Regions from separate parts of the Paenibacillus sp. RC73 genome, predicted to be linked through region 3. Evidence: riboswitches for the same ligand, from Rfam matches in the RefSeq annotation. Region 3 holds a riboswitch; each other region holds the start of a gene.
What was found. A riboswitch is a leader RNA that binds a small molecule or an ion and turns the genes downstream of it on or off. The one in region 3 is predicted to bind cyclic di-AMP.
Positions count from the first base shown of each region.

Region 1 (4,041 bases), on a different contig from region 3:
TGGTTATTGAGGACATGAGCTTTGACTCCTTACTGCCTGCCCTGCAAAGTGGTCGTGTAGACCTGGTACTGTCTGGTATGACACCAACGGATGAACGCAGAAAGAGCATTGATTTTTCGAATGTATACTACCACTCCAAGCAAGTCATTATGGTACGTCCGGAGGATAAGGACAAATATCCGACGATGGCTGCTTTGAAAGGCGAGAAGATCGGCGCACAAAAGGGCAGTATTCAGGAAGAGATTGCTCAAAAAGTGCCCAATGTCGCTGTAACTTCGCTGGATAAAATCTCCGACCTGGTGCTCCAGCTTCGGACACAGCGTATTAACGCTGTCGTGATTGAAGATACAGTTGCTAAAGGATATACGTTGGACGGTACTGTAACGCTCGCCAAGGCGGTGCCTGAGGATGAGGGAGCAGAAACAGCTGTAGGTATTCGTAAGGGAAATGCTGAACTGCTGGCATCTGTAAATAAAACGTTGGCTCGCCTGAAAGCAGACGGGTCTATTGAAAAGTTTTCCACGGAAGCGAGTGCGCTCTCTGCGGATCGACAGGTTTCATCCAACAACATCGTGGATATATTTTGGAAATATCGCAGCTTTTACGTTACGGGTATCGGCTACACGTTGTTGCTGTCTGCGCTCGGGGTACTGTTCGGATTTATCATTGGTCTGATCATCTCTCTGCTGCGGATGAGTGGTGTACGTATCATTGAATGGTTGGGTACGGCCTACGTAGAGGTACTACGTGGTACACCTATGCTGGTACAGCTTATGATCATCCATTATGGAGTTGCTTTGACGCTGGGCGTCAATTTTACGCCACTTCAGTCCGGTATTATTACGTTATCTCTGAATAGCTCGGCATATCTGGCTGAAATTTTCCGTGCAGGTATCCAGGCAGTGGACCGTGGTCAGATGGAAGCAGCCCGTTCACTCGGTATGGGACGAGGCAAAGCTATGCGTCACGTCATTTTACCGCAAGCGTTCAAGTCTGTACTGCCTGCGATCGGCAATGAGTTTATTACGATTATTAAAGAGTCCTCCATCATTTCTACCATCGGTATGGTGGATATTATGTATCAGGCCCAAGTCATTAAGAACATCACCTACGAAGGATTAAGTCCGTTCGTCATCGCGGCTGCTATTTATTTTGTAATGACATTCAGCTTGTCGAAGCTGTTGGGTTTATGGGAAAGGAAGTTGAGAGCCAGTGATCACCGTTAAACAACTGCGTAAATCGTTCGGCAAAAATGAAATTTTAAAAGGCATTGATATAGATATTGCCAAAGGCGAGGTTGTTGTCGTCATTGGCCCGAGTGGTTCGGGGAAAAGTACATTTTTACGTTGTATGAATCTGCTGGAGCAGCCGACCGACGGGGAGATTTTGTTTGAGGGCGAGCCGATTACAGCCCGTGGTCATAATATTAATGCGACTCGTGAGAAAATGGGGATGGTGTTCCAGCATTTCAACCTGTTCCCGCACAAAACGGTGCTGCAAAATTTGACGCTTGCGCCGACTCAGGTTAGAGGCCAGTCCGTGAAGGAAGCGGAGAAAATTGCGCTAGAGCTACTGCGCACCGTTGGACTTGAAGACAAAAAGGACACCTATCCCAATCAGCTATCCGGTGGACAGAAGCAGCGGATTGCGATTGCACGCGCCTTGGCGATGCAGCCGCATGTGATGCTCTTCGATGAGCCGACTTCCGCTTTGGACCCTGAAATGGTCGGGGAGGTGCTGGACGTGATGAAGAAGCTGGCTGAGGGTGGCATGACGATGGTCATCGTGACACATGAAATGGGCTTTGCCCGCGAGGTAGGAGACCGCATTATCTTTATGGATAACGGTCAAATTGTGGAGCAAGGTACACCGGAGCAAGTTTTTGGCACTCCAAGCCATGATCGTACCCGGGATTTTCTTGCCAAGGTTTTGTAAGAAATGAGCTTATAAAGGCTATGAAGTAAGCCCTCCGCGGTGGAAGTTTGACGGGAGGGCTTTTTCTTTTTTTGTCATCCTCGTTCAGATTTTTGTAACTGATTTCGATTTCATGATGACAAAATTGTAACAGATGTAGTATGATGTTCAGGGTTCCCAACATTTTCATGCAGATAAGGTTACAAAATTGTGATATTATGCAGTGAGCCAAAACTTACCGGGGCAGCAGACAGCTACGACAGACGCTGAATGCGGGACCCAAAACCATGGGAAGTGCGGGGGACGTAACAACGGCAGTAACTTCTGATCCGTCTTCATACGAATGGATGGAAGGTTGCCTAGGGGTGAATTGCACAAAAGCATAGGGCTTCTCCTGAGTCCGAATCCGACAGCTAACTTCGCAGGCATAACAGAGGAGGTACATATCTTTTGAAACATCTGAAACGTATTGGAAAAACAATGAAATTTGCGGTGCTGGCAGCAGCCATTGCAGGATTGGCGCAGACAGCCGGGGTAGCCGACGCCGCTTCGCTTCATACCGCCAAGGAAGGTGATACCTTCTTTTTACTTGCTCAACGTTACGGGGTATCTGTAGAAGATCTGCAAAAGGAGAACCCGGATGTTGCCGCCAGCAATATATATGCAGGAGTGCAAATTAAGGTGCCGGACGAGAACAAGTTAAAGGCCGCTTCGGATTCGAAGCCTCAGCTTCTTTCCGAGAAAGCGCCAGCAGGTGACGGTCAACAGGTTGAAGCATGGGGCAAAACATTTAACTACAGCAAAGTAGTTGACGTGAAGGCCACAGCGTATTCCGCAGCAGCCAGTGAAAATGGAAAATGGGGAGCGGTGGACTATTTCGGAAATCCGCTTAAGCTCGGTACGATTGCGGTAGACCCCAACGTAATTCCGTTGGGTACGAAAGTGTTGGTTACAGGCTATTCCCACCCGGGGCTGCCCGATCAATCTTTTGTAGCGGTAGCACGCGATAAGGGCAGCGCCATCACGGGTAAACGGATTGATATTTTCATTCCAGGCAGCCCATCTTTTGTGAGTGACTTTGGTTTTCAGAATGTGAAGCTGTATGTCATTGATAAATAGACTTATGTAAGCAAATGAATTAAGTGAACATAATATATATTATGTAAACTATAATCTGTGATCTATAATCAAATAGCTTAATCGCAGGTTCAGATTCATATATGGGTCTTGTCGATTAATAAAGGGCTGTCTTGACGAGCAGAATGCATCTGCTGGTAAGACAGCCCTTTTTACTGTTATTTCCGCTCCGAGGTGTGAAGTAGCCGGGGAACCGTGACAAATTTGTAGCCCTTGGCTTTCAGCGACTGAATGAGACCCGGCAGGGATTGAACAGTGCCTTTCAGATTGGAACTTTGACCTCCACCTGCGTGCATTAAAATGATGGAGCCTGGTCCGGTAGCCGGGATCACATTACGCTGAATTTGTGTTTTACTGAGTCCCTTCCAATCGAGGGAGTCTACGTTCCAATTGACAATCATGTAGCCGTGTCGACGCGCCCACTGGATCTGAGGCTCCGTAATTTCACCATAGGGCGGGCGGATCAGCTTGGGTCGAAAGCCGACAGTGGCCTCCAAAATATGTTCTGTTTTCTTAATCTGGTTGCGAAAGCGTTCCGGTGAAGCCTTCCTAAAATCCGGATGGGTATAGGAATGGTTGCCCAAGGCATGGCCTTCACGTACGATACGGCGAATCATGCCCGGGTGTTTTTCCGCACGGTGACCGACAATAAAGAAGGTGGCTTTGATCCCATTCGCGTGCAAAATGTCCAGAACCTGCGGCGTATACCGGGAATCGGGCACGTCATCAAAAGTCAGGGCAATTTGCTGCGTATGCGGGCCGCACATTTTAAAAATATCCGCATGTTTTTTCCGAAGCATGGCTAATGTGGGAGTGGCTCGTTCTCTGCTCTTATGTGCTGAAGAAACAACAGTCGCTTCCTTGGAATGAGTCGTTCCGATATCGGGAGGCGCGTCCGCGTGAACGGGAAAACTCGAAAATGCTAGTAACAGTGCCATCATTGGCAATATTCCCCTGTACGGCATATGTATCCCCCTTTCCGTGCAGTGG
Region 1 covers NZ_JBIYCV010000005.1:19,128-23,168, forward strand. Annotated here, with positions in the region: gene ABH897_RS13310 (ABC transporter substrate-binding protein/permease) at 1-1,226, shown strand, start outside; gene ABH897_RS13315 (amino acid ABC transporter ATP-binding protein) at 1,213-1,935, shown strand; cyclic di-AMP (ydaO/yuaA leader) riboswitch at 2,182-2,357, shown strand; gene ABH897_RS13320 (3D domain-containing protein) at 2,365-3,033, shown strand; gene ABH897_RS13325 (polysaccharide deacetylase family protein) at 3,210-4,016, opposite strand.
Region 1: it holds a riboswitch for cyclic di-AMP, as region 3 does, so the genes downstream of both, ABH897_RS13320 (3D domain-containing protein) here and ABH897_RS11865 (hypothetical protein) in region 3, are expected to answer to the same signal.

Region 2 (4,041 bases), on a different contig from region 3:
GCGCCCTTCGTTTCGTCCAATCCCGCAGCATTCACGATCTTGTTCAGAATATTTTGATCAATCAGAAAATTTTGTCCCAAACTCTTTTTGAACGAAAACCCGTGCCGCTGAATAATTTCCTTCGTGCGCCGTGGTGTTGCTATATCTTGAATCCCTGTCATACGGATATCACAATCCTTCACTTTCAATTTGTGCCAGCGCACCGGCAAATTCCTCACGGCTGATCTGGAACACAGCGAGCCGTTTATGTAGCTGCTTACCGTTACAGTAACCAATGCCCAGCACATTACCCAAAGTCATACGTCGTGCAGCAGCATTCGGGTGGGTGATAAGTCCGGCGTCAATCAGGTCCGCCCAATCAATTAGCGGATCGGCCCCTTCCACCGTCGTATGCACCCGTGCGAGAGCATGTCTGATCGCTTCAGGCGAGGCATTCTCCACGCCAATATCCCCTTTGCGCGTCGCTTCTGCCTCTGGTATAAAGGCCTGCTTGCAGCCGGGCACCTTGGAGGCAATAATTTTGCGGATACGCTCCCCTGCATGATCGGGATCGGTCAAAATAATGACACCCCGCCGCTCCTGCGCCAGCGCAATTTTGCGCAGCGTCATTTTATTAATGGCGGAGCCCCCCGTTTCTATCGTATCCGCTTCGACAGCACGGCGAATAGCCACCGTATCATCCCGACCCTCTACCACGATCACTTCCTTGATCATTTGCGTTTCCCTCCACTGCTACACAGTCAGCTATATTCATCTTTCCCAGCTTTTGAAAACAAAATAAGAAGAGGGTATCCTCTTCTTAGCATGCATAACTATGATGTTAATACTATCGCATTGCCCTAAACATATACAACACGTTTTTAGTTCATTTCAGGCTTCACTGGTCCAATCACATATACGGTTTTACCGTGCTTCCGACCAAACTGATTGGCTTGACTCAAACTCTCATAATACACATCGATTTTGTGGCCTTTAATTGCGCCACCGGTATCCTCCGCACGGCGGAAGCCCACCCCTTCAATATACACCCACCAGCCGATTGGAATCACACTCGGATCGACAGCGATGGTGCGTCCTTCCGTGACACGCGTGCCGGATGCGGTACGTGTACCGATACCTGGCTCCTGTGACGAATACGCCGTCATGGAGACGTTTTGTAATACTTTGTTATATTTAAAATTCACACCTGCTTTACGGACAGCATTGTCCGAACTAACCCGTGTTGCCTTAACGGCATCTTCAGGACCGACGGAAGCAGCCAGAACGACCGGCTTTTTCTTCGTTCCTACCGCAATCACCTTATCCACACGATTCTGCGCGACTTCCTTGTTTACCAGCTGCTTGGATACCAATTTTCCGTCATGGTATACCTTTTGAACATGCTGGACCACAACACCCGTTTTACCGCTTTGGATGACCCGATTATCGCCTTTATAGAGACTTGGATCGGCCGTTTTGATGACCTGATAAGGTACCTGTTGCTTCTGTTCGACCTGCTGTTTCTTCACACGGATGATTTTTATGTCCATGTTAGACGAAACAGAAGCATCCAGAGCAGGATAAACTTTATCATTTGACGATAATTTATAGCCCGAGGTGCGAATGGCACCCTCTACTGTATTTTCTGTTGTGTACAATTTTTTCGTCTCATTGGCTAAGGATACTTTGACCTGATTGGCACGTTTGATGACTACGCGATCCCCATCCTGTACTGCTCCGTTCAGCGGCATCGAAACCGTATCATGCGGCTGAAGTGAAATAGAATGCTCTTTGAGCAAATCTTGGAGCTGGGATTGTCGGGTTTCTACCGCAGATGCCTTACCATCGATGACAAAAAAAACCTGTTTTTTAGATTCAGTGTACACCAGAATTGAAATCATAATCGTTAGTGCGATTAGAAAAATAGCAACCAAAGCAGCCTGGCGCACATTTTCTTGCTTCCAACGCAATACGTAAGACATGCTGGATGAGCGTGACTCATGGGTCTCCTCTTTTTGGAAAATGCCCATTTCCTCCGTCCTCCTTACATAGCCCGCCGTCTGGAGTAAGACATAGTTGAGATTGACGTGACTATAACAGATTTTCTACAAGACAAGCCCGTAATGCGACTGTCCTGCACCATGTACCCGTCTTCGCGGCATGCTGTCCTCCCCTGTTTAATCACAGTATGATGACAGATTTTCTTTTATTCACAACAAAAAAAGCCAGAGAAAGAGACTAGAGAGCTCTTTCGTGGCTTCCGGCATGTGCGAATATGCGGAAAAATCATGCACGAGATGGCTTCTCTCTTGTTACGCTTACGGGGTTAGCTGTCGGGTTCGGACGTAGAGAGACGCCCTAGCTTGGGTCAACCGCTCATGGCGGTCGCCTTCACATTCACCCCGAAGACCCAGAAAGAAATCGAAATACGGCCCCTCCACCTGTTCAATCCCATCCGGGAAAGGATTTCGGTCGAGCCGGCTGGCGGAAGAGACGCTCCCTTCTTGCCATACGCCGGACGTACTGTAAGCCATATCGGTTCCCCCGTTCCCTGTAAAAGGGACTCAGCGAGACTGGTTCATGAAATGAGCTGTTGATGTTTACACTCAAACAACAATTCACTGAAAAGATGATATCCTGTTTCTATGCATGTTGTAAAGCAGGTTTCAAGTACATTTTTCAAAATATTCGGTTAAAATATTGTAATATTCTTGAGTTTCCTGCAACAAATTCATGATTAGCTTCGTCTATCTCTTTATTTTGATCGATTTCTTCACTTTTTCACTTAATGTCAAATCGTTCCAAGGCATTTTGGGTCGTTATTGACACTAATTCCTCCACCGTAATTCCCTTGATTTGGGCAGCCGCCTCTGCGACCAGTCCCACGTGTGCGGACTCATTTCGCTTCCCGCGGAACGGATGAGGCGTTAGGTAGGGAGCGTCCGTTTCAATGAGCAGACGGTCCAGCGGCACCTGTGCGAGTACCTCCTTTGGCTGCTTGGCATTTTTGAACGTTATTGGCCCGCCAAAAGAGAGGTGAAAGCCCATATCCAGCACCATTTTAGCCGTCTCCCAGCTTCCGGAAAAGGAATGCATGACTCCGCCAACCTCACTCGCTTTTTCTTCACGCAAAATCTTAACAATATCTTCATGCGCATCCCGGTTATGGATGACAATTGGCATGTTCAGCTCACGAGCCAGTCCAATCTGGTTGCGTAGCACCCGATGCTGTACATCCTTCGGTGATGTGTCCCAATAATAATCCAGACCAATCTCCCCGATCGCCACGACTTTCTTATGACTGCATAACGATACAATCCATTCCATATCTCCCTCCTGCATCGTAATCGCATCCTGTGGGTGCCATCCAATCGCCGCATAAATAAAATCATACGTCTCAGCTAATTTCATCGTGGATGGAATCGTCTCACGATTAAATCCGATATTAATCATGCGGGTTACTCCCGCTTCGACAGCACGTGCTATAACTTCTTCCCGATCTTCGTCAAATTGCGGCGCATCCAGATGGGTATGAGTGTCAAATAAATTCAAAATTCATGTCCCCTTATTTACTTTTATTGGCATACATTTGTCTATTGTTTGACAAAATAATTCCTTATTTCGGCAGGAAGCTTGTCCTTTACCCCATCCAATTTGTTTTGGGGATAGTACATGTGATATTTACCCCGGTGAATACCGCTAATGGAGCGCACAATTTCCGATACTTCGGAAATTTCTCTCACTTCTCCTTTACGTCCAAGCAGTAAAATCTGGTTGTCCGTCGAGCCACCCTGCCGAAACACATCATAAGGAAGATCCGTCGGAAAATCAATTTCCAGATCATATTCGGGATGCAAACCAACCTGCTTCAGCGCTGTCCGAATGTCGTCAATGGTATCTGTATCCATATTTTCAATCTCTACATATTTATACAGCTTGCGATCCATAAAACGGGCGCTCAAATCACTTAAAATCTCGTCCTTTTCCTGTTTCCACTGACTGAATACTGTCTGAATCAAAGACTCGTCGAGCATCAAATATTGTTCCACCGTAAGCTCCCCC
Region 2 covers NZ_JBIYCV010000015.1:79,912-83,952, forward strand. Annotated here, with positions in the region: gene rsmA (16S rRNA (adenine(1518)-N(6)/adenine(1519)-N(6))-dimethyltransferase RsmA) at 1-161, opposite strand, end outside; gene rnmV (ribonuclease M5) at 169-714, opposite strand; gene ABH897_RS24845 (resuscitation-promoting factor) at 861-2,009, opposite strand; cyclic di-AMP (ydaO/yuaA leader) riboswitch at 2,279-2,559, opposite strand; gene ABH897_RS24850 (TatD family hydrolase) at 2,761-3,531, opposite strand; gene ABH897_RS24855 (HD domain-containing protein) at 3,573-4,041, opposite strand, start outside.
Region 2: it holds a riboswitch for cyclic di-AMP, as region 3 does, so the genes downstream of both, ABH897_RS24845 (resuscitation-promoting factor) here and ABH897_RS11865 (hypothetical protein) in region 3, are expected to answer to the same signal.

Region 3 (4,041 bases):
AATCCACATATAAATACACCCAGAATCGCGTACATCAGCATATTCATCAGCCCGACACCCTTACCGCCGAAAATGACGTTCAGCATCATTTCACCCAAAGCAGCCATACCGCCCAGCGGGGTCAGTGTATCGTGCATATTATTGACCGAACCTGTCGTAGCCGCCGTCGTTACCGCCGTGAACAGTGCCGATTGTCCGATGCCGAAGCGGACCTCTTTCCCTTCCATGCTTCCCTGAGAAGCATCCACCCCCAGTGCCTGAATCAGCGGATTACCCGTTTTCTCTGACACGTACGTAATAGATAGGAATACGAGAAACAGTACCATCATGGAGCTAAAAATAATCCACCCCTGCTTGCGATTACGAGCGAACAGCCCAAAGGTATACGGCAGAGAAGCTGGCATCACCCACATCGCCAAAATTTCCAGCACATTCGTCCAGGGACTTGGATTTTCAAAAGGATGCGCCGAGTTGGCCCCATCGAAACCGCCCCCGTTCGTCCCCAAGTGCTTGATCGATTCCATCGAAGCAACGGGTCCCAAGGCAATCTGTTGCTGTGTTCCACTCATCGTCGTGATATCCGCCGTAGGCTGAAGCGTCTGCGGTACTTTCAGTCCGACCAGCACCAGCGTAAGCACAAAGGCCAACGGAAGAAAAATCCGTATAATTGCTTTGATAAAATCCTGAAAAAAGTTGCCCATTCCTTCACCGCGCCGCGTCAATCCTCTCATAAAAGCCGCAGCAACCGCAAAACCGGAAGCAGCCGAAGTAAACATCATCATCGTAACGAACGCCATCTGCGTCATATACGTAAGTCCACTTTCTCCGCTGTAATGCTGGAGATTCGTATTGGTCATAAAGCTGATCACTGTATTAAAAGCCAGTGACGCTTCCATATTGTCGTTTCCAGCCGGATTACCGGGGAGCAGTCCCTGCAAGCGCAGTAGCACATAGCTGATCGCCACAAGCACGACATTCGTAGCGATAAAGCTCATCACATACGTGGTCCAACGCATGCTCTCCAGCTTTTTCAATCCTATAACCTTGTAAATCAGCTTCTCCGTCCCGCCAAACACTCGGTCCGTCCGATTCGGTTCATTTGAGAATACATGATACATATAGGTGCCCACTGGTTTCACCAAGAGCAGCAATATCACAATCACAATTCCAATTTGCAGCAGCTCCATCATCTATTCCCTCCTCCAAAATGCTCCTGCGTTTGGAATAACAGACGGGTTCGTAGCACCAGGCGTTGCACACGTTTGCGAAAGCCCGCTGCCTCTGATGCTTCATCCATGATCTGCTGTTCCCCGCCCGCTTGATCCTGTTTAGCTGATTAGAACTTTTCAGGATTCAGGAGTGCGTAGATTAAATACACAAACACAATAGCCGTAAGCGTAAGCACAACCATCATCCTTTTCGCCCTCCTTTGGAGGTCTGTGCATCACACCAGCGTACAAACAGCAGTATCACTCCATAACTCGCAGCCATCACGAGCAGCATGTATATATCCATCATGTTCATACCCTCCCGTATCTGTCCTCAGATCGTTATTCTTACACCCTCGTAAAATCAACATACAATTACTTTGAAAATTTTAATTTATATTAGCCATATCGTAAGCGACTATCCGTTCAGCAGGAAACCCACCTCTCCATTCAAAGTGTAGATCACATGGTCCGCTCCCAAACCTCGATAAATCCCTTGAGGATTACAGCCGTGTGTAATGACATAGATCGAATCTGATGTCAGCGGCCGGCATATTTGCAGAAAACGGCACGTCAGATTCAAGCTGTTCTCGAACAAATACACGCAGCCAATTTCTTTTTTGGGAAAATTCCATTTCCCCGCTTGCATCGTATTGATGCGCACAATATGCTCCACACCCATTTTTTTGAGCTGTCGTTCCTCCTGAGCGCTATTCGTAAGAACCGCAAACGCCAGTTTTTTGAACATAAGCAATTTCACAAAATTTCTGCCCGTTTCATTCGGTGCAGTGACAATGATTAGCCGACCTTCCATCAGTAGCTCCTCTCCCGGTATAAAAAGACAACAAAAAGAAGCCAAAGGAAAAAGGCTTTCCTCCGGCTTCTTACGTAACCATGATAAAATAAACCATGGCTGCACACGGCGGTTTGTTGCCTCTCCCTGTACGCTTACGAGGTTAGCTGTCGGATTCGGACGTGAGAGTCGCCCTATTTCTGACACTTGGCCAGAAAATTCACCCCTTGAGACACTCGGCCCTTTAAAAGCCGCATAGATCTCGTTTGGTTCCCCCGCTTTTGCAACTGCAAAATTCAGCGCTATAGACAATTCGTTGCTGCTTCATTCACTTAATTTGAAATTACGTCTTGAATCATACACCCGCGCAAGGAACACTGTAAAGCTCACCTGCGGGGTTATAAATCGGTCTTTGGAGCATAAAAGATTAATAATAGCGTTTACAACACAAATATCCTTCTCCCAGCTCCTTCAATCTCGGTTTTTCATCCCTTTTCGAAAATGAAGAGGCATGTCAATATTGGCGTATGGGGAGCATTTTTTGTCCTTTTTTTGTAAAAGAGAAAGGAAAAGTGCTGTATGTACCTGATAAACGCCGATTGAACCTGTTTTTACCATGAGAAACACCGCTATTTGCCCCATTTGCAGTGCCATTTGCCGTTTTGGACAAAATACGATTTTACAGCAGCAGACGGCGCATTACATCTATTTATAGACTTGCAACTCTTCGTTAAATTGCTTACAATTTAATTGTAGAATATCAAATTAGGAGGAAAACCATGACCGTTTATGAACATGATGCACAAACCCTGCAAGGGAAAGAAATTCCGTTGTCCACATACGAAGGAAAAGTACTGCTCATCGTGAATACAGCCAGCAAATGCGGGCTAACCCCCCAATACAAGGCGCTACAAGAGCTATATGACCAATACCATGAGCGGGGTCTTGAAATCTTAGGGTTTCCCAGCAACCAGTTTGCCAAGCAAGAGCCGGGTTCCAGCGAGGAAATTTCGGAGTTTTGCCAGATCAACTATGGAGTTACATTTCCGATGTTTGCCAAAATAGATGTCAATGGCGATCAGGCGCACCCTTTATTCCGCTACCTCACCCAAACAGCTCCGGGCGTATTAGGCTCCAAAGCAATCAAATGGAATTTTACTAAATTTTTGATTACACGCGAAGGTAACGTATTTAAGCGCTATGCCCCACAGACAACTCCGGATAAATTGGCGGGGGATATCGAGAAGCTCTTGCAACAAAGCTGACAGGTCCATCCCTGTTCACAAGCAGCCAATCCAAACGGCTGCTCCTGTGGCTAGGAAAAAGGGATATTTTAGTTCGGCTTATATAACAAAAAAAGCAGCCAATCACGTCAAAAACGTGTCAGGATGCTTTTTTAACTGTGTCTTGCATGTAATGCGGTCGAGAGGACTCGAACCTCCACGGGCGTACGCCCACTACCCCCTCAAGATAGCGTGTCTGCCATTCCACCACGACCGCAAATTCTAATGTTTTGAGGCAACAGATTTATTATACTCCCTTGCATTCTATTTGTAAACATAAATACAATAATTATTTTTATGTCAAATAATCTAACATATAAAAGCTATAAAAATATTTAATTTGACATATCAACACTATGAGTGTAAATATATATTACATAATATCTCTAAATTTTTTCTGAATTCATTTTTAAAGTCATTTAATATAACATAAACATTCTACTCCAAGGAGGCGAACCGCATTGCACAAAGGCAATCGTTTGCTGAACTACGCATTGCTGTTGGACCCTTCCCTGCCTGTCGGTGGCTTCACTCGTTCCTACGGGCTGGAGGAGCTGTTTCGCAATGGCCGCTTAACCTGTTTACAAGACCTGGAACACTATGCACGCACTGATCTGCTTCCTCAGTTCACATCCCTCGATGGCATGGCTATCAAAAGCCTTTATATTGCCGTTCAGCAAAATGATGGTTGGCGTATCGCCCTCATTGATAAAATGCTGCACGCCCAGCGCTCTTCCCTACAACACGTGAAAGAGTC
Region 3 covers NZ_JBIYCV010000004.1:388,806-392,846, reverse strand. Annotated here, with positions in the region: gene kdpA (potassium-transporting ATPase subunit KdpA) at 1-1,187, opposite strand, end outside; gene kdpF (K(+)-transporting ATPase subunit F) at 1,337-1,411, opposite strand; gene ABH897_RS11865 (hypothetical protein) at 1,627-2,022, opposite strand; cyclic di-AMP (ydaO/yuaA leader) riboswitch at 2,138-2,313, opposite strand; gene ABH897_RS11860 (hypothetical protein) at 2,473-2,655, opposite strand; gene ABH897_RS11855 (glutathione peroxidase) at 2,781-3,266, shown strand; tRNA gene ABH897_RS11850 (tRNA-Leu) at 3,419-3,501, opposite strand; gene ABH897_RS11845 (urease accessory protein UreF) at 3,764-4,041, shown strand, end outside.

Region 4 (4,041 bases), on a different contig from region 3:
CCAGATAGCTATGAATTTTTCGAAATGGAAGCAGAAGATTGGGACAAACTGGACCCGGCAGGGCGTCAGGAAGTCAATGAAGCGCTGGCTGAAGACCTGTTTTATGCGCTGGGTACAGAGCCCGTTATCGCTGTGGGCAGCGGTGTTGTCATCTATGAACCGGAGCAGCACCGTATCTATGTGCTCATTGGAGATGAGGAGCTGACGTCGGTACCTTTGATTTGAGCAGGCCGTTTTATGGATTTATCAACGGGGCCGTGGTAATATGGACACCAATATATCGTAGTTTTGGTCGCATTCAAGCGGCTGAAAGGCTTCCGTATAAACAGGGAGGAGTCGTATCATGCCTTTTACACAAGAAGAGATTGAAGCACATCTGGAGAAGCTGGAGGGCTGGGAACTGGAGGAAGGACGATGGATTGTCCGGAAATATAATTTTTCCAGTTTTATGAAAGGGATTGCATTCGTGGATGAAGTTGCTGCTATATCGGAAGCATTTAATCATCATCCATTTATTACGATTGATTATAAGACCGTGACCCTGCGTTTAACCTCCTGGGATGACGGTGGCATTATGGCCGTGGATATTAAGGAAGCCCAACAATATAATGAAGCTTTTGAGAAAATGCGTAGCAGTCATTGAGCTAATCGTGGTCTGTCGTATGATAAAAGCGCCTTCGATATACAACAATGCAGTTGTATGCCGAAGGCGCTTTTATCATAGAACATGAGGCTGGTGGTCGGGATGATATACCATACAATGAAATGGCTTCTTGCCATCGGGAGTCTGACGTTCATAGGTATCCGTAAGCTCAAATCCGGCTGCCTTGTAAGCCCGGATGGCGCGCCCATTCCAAGTCAGGACCTCCAGATCAATTTCATTCTCAGGGTTGCGTCGTCTGGCTTCCTCGGCAATTGCACGGACAAATTCGGCGCCTCTGCCATGTCCACACAATCCGGGATGCATTCCCAGACCTAGCCGGGTCACGCCAATCATCGGGAAATATTGAGCAAATCCGGTTAGTATGTTCTCGTCATCCAGTACGGCTACATATTGCTCCTGGCGAAGCGAGGGGCTTCCAAATTCGACCTCAAGCGCCTTCATTTGTTCCCAAGGTAACCAGCCGTATATATTGTAGGGTGAATCATAGCGCCACTCACATATCGCAGCCGCCTGCTGCTCGTCCATCGGCACGATTCGGTAGTTAGATATTGAGGCCGGCATGTCTTCCCATCCTCCTTTTACAAGTACTTAAACCATTAACAACAGATTGTAGACAAGTTGAAGGGGATTGGCAAGCGTGTTTATTTCATACCCAAGTCGGGTATACATTCAATAAGAAGGCTTTACTGCTCATATGCTCCCCCCGCCGTGACGGTAAAACCGACGATGTTCGCAAAAACTGAAACCTTTTGAGGTGTCAGTTCGTCAGTAAAGTTAACGTTTCTGATGTTGCGGACATAAAAAACCGCAATTGGATTCCGGCCAGAATCCAATTGCGGCTCAGGTTAGCTTGCTGTTCGTTAGTTATTCTACGTTGTCGTCATCAGGAGTTTCAGAAGCTACAGCGTGGTAAGCATCTGTGCTCATAATTCTTTTGGCACCGACATATCGGTTAGCGTAATAATTTTCGTTCAGTGAGCTAACAACTACACCACGTGAAGATGAGGAGTGAGCAAATTTCCCTTCACCCATGAAGATACCTACATGGGAAATGCCTCTACCTGTGGTGTTGAAGAACACCAGGTCTCCAGGTCTCATTTCATCGCGGGATACGGAAGATCCCATTTTGAATTGTGATCCGGATTGATGCGGCAGTTTAATTCCCAGTTTTTGATATACATACATTGTGAAGCCGGAGCAATCGAATCCGTCGAGTGTAGTGCCTCCGCTTCTGTAGCTCGTTCCTTTGGTATCTTGGATGACCTGGTCCATCTTGGAGTCTGCAAATGCACTGCCGCCACCGAATGTAAAAGATGTAAAGGCAATGGCAAGACCCATGGCTGCGATTGTTAGTTTCTTCTTCAAAAAAAAATACCCCTTCCAATGCCTGCGAGGTTAGCTTAAGGATTCGGTAGAAGGTTCCCCTATGACCACTCTGTTGCGAGATCAATTCACCCAAACTGGTTCCCCCGCTTCCTAGGTGCCAGGAATTAGGCTTAACTTAAGATGTGCACCTTGGAGAGCAGTATTCACGATAACGATGTTTTTAAGGTAAAGGTTACAATAAAGATTACAAAGTTGTTACTATCAGTTCACTGCGATTATTGTAACAAAGTTGGCTGGCTTTGGCAAATGTTTCATCGCAAAAAATCACAAAAAAATCTGCTCCCTTTATCGCGGGAACAGATTTTGTTAAGAGTATTCAGTTATGTGCCGTTTACATGGATAGGAATGGATATAGATAGTCGCCTTTCGACAGCCAGAAATTGCTCAGGAGGAACGGAGTGGGGGTTCAACCTCTGTCGGAGATATCGGTATGCCATAGGCGGTACTGTGAACTGATGTGCCATAGCCTGACCAGACTGGTAACAAAATGATACGTTTGCTGGAGAATGAGTGCCAGCATGCCAGTCCAAATCATCGCCACCGTGCCGAATAGGCCAAGGACAAGCAGCACACCTGCGCCGAGCAGAAGCGAAATACCGATAGCCGGAAGGATTTGGCGAAAGAAGGCGAGCAGCGACGACAGTATGGCGTGACCACCTACGGTGCCTAGCTGCATGTACAGGATGCACTGGCGGATGAACCAGCCATAAGCGATCCAACCGATGGCATAGGGCAGCACATGCAGCAGATAGGCGGGAGATTGCAGCGCCCCGGCTACGATAGGGTAGAGCCTCGGCACCACCCAGAAAGCAGGGAGCAGCAAGAGCCCAAGCTCGATGACGTAATAGATCAGCGATGATAAACCATGACGTTTCATTCCACGGAAAAAAGACAGACTTTGCGGCTCGGTCGCATGGGTGTGCAGACTTTGGTATATTCCCGCCCGGATGAAGGGGGTAATCAGTATACGCAGCACCGTTGCCCCCAGTAGTATCCACAGATACATATGAACCTCCCGGTTGTCTGTCAGGGCAATCTGGCTCTCCATCCAAAACAAGGTCTGCCCCAGTTCATTTTGACCCTGATCAGGGTAGCGCAGTAGTAGGGGAATAACGGCGGATTGTACCACCCGATAGAGAAAAACGCCCCATAGCAGTCGATACAAAAATAGAATGATGACAATATAAAATTGTATGCGCACAAGCGCCCAGCCTTCTTTTATAACGGTACGCATCTATAGACACCTCACCATGACAGACTTCCAAGCAGTGTCTCCAGCAGCTTGGTTACACTTATGCTCCAACGGGTCTGGGTTTTTTCGTTCAGTTCGTCCTTCAGACTGTTATTGATATGCTTGTTCTCCAGCGCAATCGTGTACAGTGGATCAACAATCACATGGGAGACCGGAGATGCACTTTTGAGTCGATAGGTGGTGCTTTTGCCCATGCCGTCCCAAGCCTTGAATATCGTTGTACCGTCCTTGAAAGTAACTTGAACAGGGACCTTGGGATAATCTGCCCCTTTTTTGCTGAGTGTGATGGTTGCTTCGTATCCGTTGGCCAGCTTGCGGTTCGTAATGCGATCCACTGAAAAATCCGCCATCTGGCCGTCGTATACATATTGTTCAAAATAGTGGCTCCACGAACGTCCGGTGACTCTTTCGACGATACGCTGAAAATCCTGTGAGGATGGATGCTTGAATCGGTAGGTCTGGACGTAGGTACGCATAATTCGGTCCATTTTTTTTACGCCGACCTGGCGTTCAATGCCACGCAGCACCAGCTTACCCCGAGAATAGGCATTTTGTGCATATTTAATAGCTGAGCCGTACTTCCAGGACTCACGGTTTAACGGCTGCGGGGAAGATACCTGTCCAGACTGTAACGGCAAGTTGGGGATAAGTCCGTACTCTTGCTCCATGAGCCGTTCCTCTGCATAAGAGGTAAAGCCTTCATCCAGCCATGGTTCCTCGAATTCGTTGTTTGCCACCA
Region 4 covers NZ_JBIYCV010000019.1:15,502-19,542, forward strand. Annotated here, with positions in the region: gene ABH897_RS26150 (hypothetical protein) at 1-225, shown strand, start outside; gene ABH897_RS26155 (4a-hydroxytetrahydrobiopterin dehydratase) at 344-643, shown strand; gene ABH897_RS26160 (GNAT family N-acetyltransferase) at 719-1,225, opposite strand; gene ABH897_RS26165 (C40 family peptidase) at 1,529-2,029, opposite strand; cyclic di-AMP (ydaO/yuaA leader) riboswitch at 2,034-2,171, opposite strand; gene ABH897_RS26170 (hypothetical protein) at 2,457-3,284, opposite strand; gene ABH897_RS26175 (M1 family metallopeptidase) at 3,296-4,041, opposite strand, start outside.
Region 4: it holds a riboswitch for cyclic di-AMP, as region 3 does, so the genes downstream of both, ABH897_RS26165 (C40 family peptidase) here and ABH897_RS11865 (hypothetical protein) in region 3, are expected to answer to the same signal.